DNA from 2 places in the Lachnoclostridium phocaeense genome. Region 1 is predicted to be linked to the other one. Evidence: predicted binding sites of a transcription regulator. Region 1 holds the regulator's gene; the other holds the start of a gene.
What was found. The regulator HrcA, encoded in region 1, represses chaperone genes, less so after heat shock. The targets are predictions, from matches to a motif close to TGTTAGCACTCNNNNNNNNNGAGTGCTAACA.

Region 1 (4,213 bases):
ATCTTGCCGGCATCTTTTGTAGCCTGACGCTGAGCATCGTTGAAGTAAGCAGGAACTGTGATGACAGCCTCTGTCACTTTCTCTCCGAGGTATCCTTCTGCGTCAGCTTTCAGCTTCTGAAGGATCATAGCGGAGATCTCCTGCGGAGAATATTTCTTTCCGTCGATGGATACCTTGTAATCAGATCCCATCTCTCTTTTGATAGAAGAAATTGTCTTCTCAGCGTTTGTAACTGCCTGACGTTTTGCAGGCTCCCCTACCAGACGCTCTCCCGTCTTTGTAAATGCAACTACAGACGGTGTGGTTCTTGCGCCTTCTGTATTAGCGATGACTACCGGCTGTCCACCTTCCATAACGGCGACACAGCTGTTTGTTGTACCTAAGTCAATACCAATGATTTTTCCCATGATTAATTCCTCCTGTTATATTTTAAATTTCGTTGTTTGCTTTTTAGTTGGCCACCTTCACCATGCTGTGTCTCACAACACTGTCACGGTACATGTAACCTTTCTGGAATTCTTCAGCCACAATGTTCTCACCAAAGCTGTCATCCTCCACATGCATCACTGCATTGTGGAAATCCGGGTTGAATTCCTGTCCCACTGCCTCGATCGGCTTGACACCAATCTCTGCCAGTGTGGTCATCATCTGTTTGTACACCTTATCCATGCCCTGCATGAAGGGGTGGTCCTTCTCCTCCTCTTTCACTGCATCCAGCCCTCTCTCGAAGCTGTCCACAACGGGGAGGATCTTCTCTATGATATCTTTCGCTCCAACTTCATACATCTGGGATTTCTCCCTCTCTGTACGCTTGCGGAAGTTATCAAACTCAGCCATTTGTCTTGTGAGCTTATCTGTCAGCTCCTCGATCTTCTCATCTTTTTTATCTTTCTTCTTTCTGCCAAAAAATTTCTTTCCCTCGGTCTTTTCCTCCTCGGAGGAAACTTCCTCGTCATCCTCTTTCGGGCTCTCTGTGCTGTCTTTCTCAGCTCTCTCCGCGTCTTCTGCGGAGGATTCGCCGCCTTCGCCCTGATCTTCCTGCTGGGCAGCGGTCTTCTTGGCCTCTTCCACAGCCTCTTTTACCATATCTTCCTGGCTTTTTTCCTGATTTACTTCTTTGCTGTTTTTATTTTCTTCCAAGGGTCCATCCACCTTTCTTATTCTTTATTATGGAAAATCGCATCCAACTCACCCTGCAGGTGTTTCAGCGATTTTAACACATGTTCGTAATCCATACGCTTCGGGCCGATGATACCTATCGTTCCCTTCATGCCGTCCCCCAATTCATACGTAGCTGTGACGACACTGCAGTCTTTCATGGTCTGCACCGGTGTCTCGTCTCCGATATACACCTGGATGCCTGTGTTGTCTTCCTGGGAAAGAGTCTGGGTAACCAGCTCTGTGAGCTGCTGCTTTTCCTCAAAGGCACTGATGATCTCCTGTGCGCTCTTCTTGTCGCTGAGCTCCGGATATTTGAAAATATTCGTGGCCCCGCTGGTGTAGATCTGCATGTCTTCATCTAACTGGATGGCATCTGCCACCGCATCGAGCACATCGCTGATCACCGCGCTGTGGATGCCCGCCTGTTCCTTCAGCCTTGCTATCAGTCCCAGGTTGATCTCCTCAATGGACATACCGTTCAGTGTGGTATTGAGCAGCATGTTCAGCTTCAGAAGATTTTCATTGCCAAGCGGCTCATCTACATTGATGATCTTGTTCTTGATAACATTTCCTCCAAGCACGATCACCGCAATGATCTGCTCATCGTCCACCTGGGAGAGCTGAATGAATTTCAGCTTGTTGGCGCTGTTCATGGGAGTGGAAACCATGGTCGCATAGTTGGTGTTCGCCGCCAGAACTCTTGCGGCCTGCTTCAGGAGCTGATCCATCTTGTCTGCTTTGTCCAGCATCTGCTCCTGCATCTCATTAAGCTCCTGTTCCTTCTCCTCCATCAGCATATCCACATATAGGCGGTATCCCTTGTCGGAAGGAATCCTTCCCGCTGATGTATGGGGCTGCAGGATATATCCCAGCTCTTCCAGATCCGCCATCTCATTTCGGATCGTCGCAGAGCTCAAATTCAGGTCCGTGTACTTGGAAATGGTCCTGGAACCTACCGGCTCCCCTGTCTCCAGGTAGTTCTGGATGATCGCATGAAGAATTTTCAGTTTTCTCTCACCCAGTCCGTCTCTGACCTGCATCCTGGCTGCCTCCTTTTTTATTGTTAGCACTCATTTGGTACGAGTGCTAATCTCTACGGTTACTAATGTATCACTCTGGTTTTTGTTTGTCAACAGGATTTATAATTTTTTTACACTTTACGTGAAATTTATGAAAATTCTTATTTTATATGCTATACTCTAGTTCTGACCTGGCCCATGCGGCCAGATTCTGCCTGAAAGGAAGGACAAAAATGGACAGAACCATCGACTATATAATAGGAAAAGAAGAAGACGGCCTACGGGTGGAACAGGTTCTCAGGCGAAAAGGCTACTCCCGCCAGAATCTCTCTGTCATAAAAAGGATGCCCCAGAGCATCCTTGTAAACGGTGTACATGCTTATATGCGCGGACAGGTACAGACAGGAGACACCCTGAGAGTCCAGATCCACGAGACCGGAGTCTCCGGGAAAATACCGCCCATACATCTGCCCCTGGATATCGTATATGAAGATGAAGATATCATCGTCATCAACAAGGCGGCAGGCATGCCCATACACCCCTCCATGAACAACTACACCAATTCCATGGCAAATGCCCTTGCATGGTACTACAAAGAGCAGGGCAAACCCTTCATCTTCCGCTGCTCCAACCGGCTGGACCGGGATACCTCCGGCCTGACTGTGGTGGCAAAGCACCTGGTCAGCGCCGGCATTCTCTCCACCATGACAGCAGAAAAGATCCTGGAGCGGGAGTATCTGGCCATTGTATCCGGACACGTATTCCCCTCCGCCGGCACCATCTGTGCCCCTTTAGCCCGCAAGGGCACCTCCATCATCGAGCGGATGGTGGATTTTGAAAAGGGGGAAGAGGCAGTCACTCACTATGAGACGCTGGGGCACTACGGCCCCCACAGCCTTGTAAAACTGAAGCTGGAAACCGGCCGCACCCACCAGATCCGGGTCCACATGCAGTATCTGGGCTATCCTCTCATTGGAGACTACCTCTACAATCCGGATATGACGCACATCAGCCGGCAGGCTCTCCACTCCCACCGGCTGTCCTTTCCCCATCCCATGACCGGGGAACCTATGGAATTCACTGCCCCTCTTCCGGAGGATATGCAGAAAGTGCTCCGGGTCACATCGTTCTCTCCAGCTTCACAAGAGTGAAAAAGAAGACCCCGGAACCATTTTCTCTTCTCCGGGATCTTCTCTTTGCACGTCCGCTTTCTGCACGCTCTTTTAGCTCAGTTCGATCTTTGCAGCCTCCTCAGGCTTAAAAGCATTGTCCAGATCATAGATATTGTGTCCGGTAGACTCTCCCAATACTCTTCCCTCCAGGGAATAGCAGCGGATAAAGCGCTTGGGGGCAATGCTGGACCAGTGCTCCACATCCCAGGTCATGTACCCGTCCTCATCCGACTTTTTCTCCTTCAAGTACAGATCCACCTGGCGTCCATCCTGCATGATCTTGATAAGGTCCTTGTAATCAGCGATCTCCACGTCTTCCTTTTTTACTGTGTCGTAAATCTTCATCTCTCTCTCCTCCTGCCCTGCCCGGGCTGTCGTTCTAGCATCAGTTTACTCTCATCTGCCGCTAAAGACAAGCGGGAATTTTCTCTTTATTTTTCGTGATCGCGGGCACATTCCCGGGCCGTCCCCCTCAGAATCTCCAATCCATGGTCCAAATGAGGAAGAAGATAGTCCAGCGCCTCTCTCACCGCCTTGGGGCTGCCGGGGAGATTGACGATCAACGTCCCGCCGCGGATGCCGGACACAGCCCGGCTGAACATAGCCCTTGGGGTGATGGACATGGAATAGTTCCGTATGGCCTGCGCGATCCCGTCAGCCATCCGGTCGCAGGCGGCGATGGTGGCCTCCGGTGTCAGATCCCTGGGCGAAAAACCGGTGCCCCCTGTGGTGAAGATCACATGGACCTGCCTCTGGTCAGCCAGACGGATGAGCTGGCTCTTCAGAGATTCCACCCCGTCAGCCAGGAGCAGCTGCTCTTTGACCTCATAGCCCGCCTTCTCCAGCATCTCCGCCACCAGC
Region 2 (4,213 bases), on a different contig from region 1:
AGCGATAAAATAGTACGACTTGATAATTATAAACATATAAATCAAAAGTCAAATGAAACAAGTATTGTTATTGATTTGGGTGGATTATATGCTGAGAATACTATTTTGCCTACAACGGTATCTACAATTTGGTATGATAATGAAAGTAGCAAAAAAATATACAACAATTTAAAAAGCATTATAAAAAGATATTCTGTTAGCATGATCAATGGATATATGATATTAAAAAATGCTTATGATAAAAAAGAGCAATTAAGATTTGTGACTATAAGTGCTCAAAGCCCAAAAGAATATGATTTAAAACTATAATTCCAAGTTGACTAAATTATAGTTTTTCAAGAAGTCGAACAAGACGACAAATCGAAGTTTGTGGAGGGAATGGCAATGAAGAAAAAAATAACATTATTATTAAGTTCATTGCTTGTATTTGCTATAATTGCAATTCTTATATTCGTAATATACAGGTCTTCTGAATCATATAGAAAAGACCAAGCTACAGGGAATATAACACAGTGGGATTGCTCAGTATCTTGTGCAGAATCCTCTGACGAGTATGTAATAACTTATTCTGATGTAAAGGTTATATCCCAAACAGGAGCACTGACGATTCAGAATAGAAATGATTTTGATATTGTTGTTCACTTACTAAGCGCGGGAGAGAAGGAAATTGTTTCTGATAACATTCCCGCAGGTGGCAGCTGTTCTTTTCTGAAAGTAACCGATAAAGAATATACAGTGGGTGTTCATGCCGAAGTAGATGAAAATACGGAAATAAAGGTATTTGTGTATGACGGTAAAAGTACGGAACCGTACGCAATATATTAGGCGATTAATAGACAAATACCAGTTATAGAGTTGAGAAAATCGCAAAAGATATGAAACTTGATTTGAGATGGGACGCCTAAAATGTTATTTGTTTCAAATGAATACAGAGGACAAGGAGTAGGAAAACAGTTACTACAATATGGTATTGAAAATTATGCAATAGGTGAACTGGTTGTATAGGGGAATCCATATCCATTATTGTATATGAAAAGAAATTGACAAATCCCTATTTGTATGACGAGCGATAAACTGGAATTTAAGGAGAAAAATGGAAAATAAAAAGATATTACTTGATAATATTGACAAAATTCATACAACTGAAATGGGAGTTGGTAGAATAAAAAGAAATCTAAAAATAGATACAGATGATGTTGTTGAGTATTGCAAAAATAAGATGCTAGATAAAAAATGCAATATATACAAACGAGGTAAAAATTGGTATTGTGAAGTTGAAAATATCAAAATCACTATCAATTCAGATAGTTATACAATTATCACGGCACATATTGTTAAGTAAATCCTAAGTTGCTGAACAGGAAATTAAAAATTGAAAGTGAGGATATTATGGGAATTTTTACTAGGTTGGGGTAGACGGTTGAAAAATTCAGAAATTAGCACTCGAGTGTTGACAGTGCTGATAAAAAGTGTTATATTCCTAATAGAACAGGAAAACCAGGTGCCTGAGAGGGCGCCTTTTCAGTGAAAGGCAAGGAGGGACCTTTATGAATATAAATAAATTTACACAGAAATCCCTGCAGGCGGTCCAGGACTGCGAAAAGACAGCAATGGAGTACGGCAACCAGGAAATCGAGCAGGAGCATCTTCTCTATGCTCTGCTGACCCAGGATGACAGCCTGATCTTAAAGATGATGGAGAAAATGGGACTGGATAAAAATCTGGTCGTGGACCGGGTGGAGCAGGCCATAGCAAAGCGGCCCAAGGTGCAGGGCGGCCAGCCCTATGTGGGACAGTATCTGAACAAGGCACTCATAAGCGCCGAGGACGAGATGAAGCAGATGGGCGATGAGTACGTCTCTGTGGAGCATCTCTTCCTGGCACTTCTGAAGCATCCCAGCCGGGAGATAAAGCAGCTCTTCCGGGAGCTGGGCATTTCCAGGGAGGGCTTTTTGCAGGCTCTCTCCACAGTGAGAGGCAACCAGAAGGTGACAAGCGACAATCCGGAGGCCACCTACGATACTCTGAACAAATACGGAACAGACCTGGTGGACCGTGCAAGAGACCAGAAGCTGGATCCTGTCATCGGACGTGACAGCGAGATCCGCAATGTGGTCCGGATCCTTTCCAGGAAGACAAAGAACAACCCGGTTCTGATCGGTGAGCCCGGCGTCGGCAAGACAGCCGTCGTGGAGGGACTGGCCCAGAGGATCGTGAGCGGCGACGTGCCGGAGACTTTGAAGGACAAGACGATCTTCTCCCTGGACATGGGCGCCCTGGTGGCCGGTGCGAAATACAGAGGAGAATTTGAGGAGCGTCTGAAAGCCGTTCTTGAGGAGGTCAAGAACAGCGACGGTAAAATTATCCTCTTTATCGATGAGCTCCACACCATCGTGGGAGCCGGAAAGACAGACGGCGCCATGGATGCCGGCAATATGCTGAAGCCCATGCTGGCCAGAGGAGAGCTCCATTGCATTGGAGCCACTACGCTGGATGAGTACAGACAGTATATAGAGAAGGACGCGGCTCTTGAGAGACGTTTCCAGCCGGTCATGGTCGATGAGCCCACAGTGGAGGACGCCATTTCCATCCTCCGCGGGCTGAAGGAGAGGTACGAGGTCTTCCACGGCGTGAAGATCACAGACGGCGCCCTTGTGGCTGCGGCCACCCTCTCCCACAGATACATCTCAGACAGGTTCCTGCCGGACAAGGCCATTGACCTGGTGGATGAGGCCTGCGCCATGATCAAGACAGAGCTTGACTCCATGCCGGCAGAGCTGGATGAGCTCCGCAGGAAGGTGATGCAGCTTGAGATCGAGGAGGCAGCCCTTAAAAAAGAGGATGACCGGCTGAGCCAGGACCGCCTGGCGCATCTGCAGCAGGAGCTGGCAGAGCTGCGGGCTGAGTTTGCCACAAGGAAAGCCCAGTGGGACAACGAGAAGGTCAGCGTGGAGAGAGTGCAGAAGCTGAGGGAGCAGATTGAGCAGATACGGGGCGACATCCAGAAGGCACAGCAGTCCTACGACCTGGAGAAAGCGGCGGAGCTGCAGTACGGGAAGCTTCCGGAGCTTCAGAAGATGCTGGAGGCCGAGGAGGCGAAGGTCAAAGACGAGGACCTCTCCCTTGTGCATGAGAGCGTGACAGAGGATGAGATCGCCAAGATCGTCTCCAAGTGGACCGGCATCCCGGTGGCCAAGCTGAACGAGAGTGAGAGGAGCAAGACCCTGCACCTGGCCGATGAGCTGCACAAGCGTGTGGTAGGGCAGGACGAGGCTGTGGAGCTGGTGACAGAGGCCATCATCCGGTCCAAGGCCGGAATCAAGGACCCGACAAGACCCATCGGCTCCTTCCTCTTCCTTGGACCCACGGGCGTGGGTAAGACAGAGCTGGCAAAGGCGCTTGCCCAGAGCCTGTTTGACGATGAGAATAATATGGTCCGCATCGATATGAGTGAGTATATGGAGAAATATTCCGTGTCCAGGCTCATCGGAGCTCCTCCGGGATATGTGGGGTATGATGAGGGCGGACAGCTCACAGAGGCGGTCAGGAGAAAGCCCTACTCCGTGGTCCTTTTTGACGAGGTGGAGAAGGCCCACCCGGATGTGTTCAACGTGCTCCTCCAGGTGCTGGATGACGGCCGTATCACAGACTCCCAGGGGCGGACCGTGGACTTCAAGAACACCATTCTCATTATGACATCCAATATCGGTTCAGCCTACCTGCTGGAAGGGATTGACGAGAACGGAAACATCAGCGAGGCAAGCCAGAAGGCGGTGACGGACGACCTGCGGGCTCATTTCCGTCCGGAGTTCCTGAACCGTCTGGACGAGATCATCATGTTCAAGCCTCTGACAAAGGACAACATTTACCACATCATCGACCTGCTGGTGGCGGACGTAAACCGCAGGCTGAGAGAGAAGGAGGTCGGCATTGAGCTGACAGAGGCTGCCAAGGCCCGCATCGTGGAGGGCGGATACGAGCCCATGTACGGCGCAAGACCGCTGAAGCGGTATCTGCAGAAAAATGTGGAGACAACGGCCGCAAGGCTGATGCTTGAGGGCAATGTGGGCAGCGGCGACACGATCCTCATAGATGACCAGGATGGAAAACTGACGGCCAGGGTAAAAGAGGGACTGACAGCTGTATAGTAGTCCGCAATATCCAGAAATGAAACACACAGGGGAGGCGCTTTACAGAGGCGTCGCCCCTTTTT

Region 2: the regulator HrcA is predicted to act here: its motif matches at 1,435-1,465, upstream of clpB (ATP-dependent chaperone ClpB).

Annotation. Positions count from the first base shown of each region.
Region 1 covers NZ_CAUGIN010000009.1:87,497-91,709, reverse strand. The annotation lists partial or broken gene Q5911_RS06100 (Hsp70 family protein) at 1-407, opposite strand, end outside; gene grpE (nucleotide exchange factor GrpE) at 451-1,140, opposite strand; gene hrcA (heat-inducible transcriptional repressor HrcA) at 1,158-2,201, opposite strand; gene Q5911_RS06085 (RluA family pseudouridine synthase) at 2,414-3,331, shown strand; gene Q5911_RS06080 (hypothetical protein) at 3,404-3,697, opposite strand; gene Q5911_RS06075 (MOSC domain-containing protein) at 3,784-4,213, opposite strand, start outside.
Region 2 covers NZ_CAUGIN010000016.1:41,810-46,022, forward strand. The annotation lists gene Q5911_RS08845 (hypothetical protein) at 1-309, shown strand, start outside; gene Q5911_RS08850 (hypothetical protein) at 385-825, shown strand; gene Q5911_RS14945 (GNAT family N-acetyltransferase) at 907-1,005, shown strand; gene Q5911_RS08860 (DUF3781 domain-containing protein) at 1,094-1,342, shown strand; gene clpB (ATP-dependent chaperone ClpB) at 1,548-4,148, shown strand.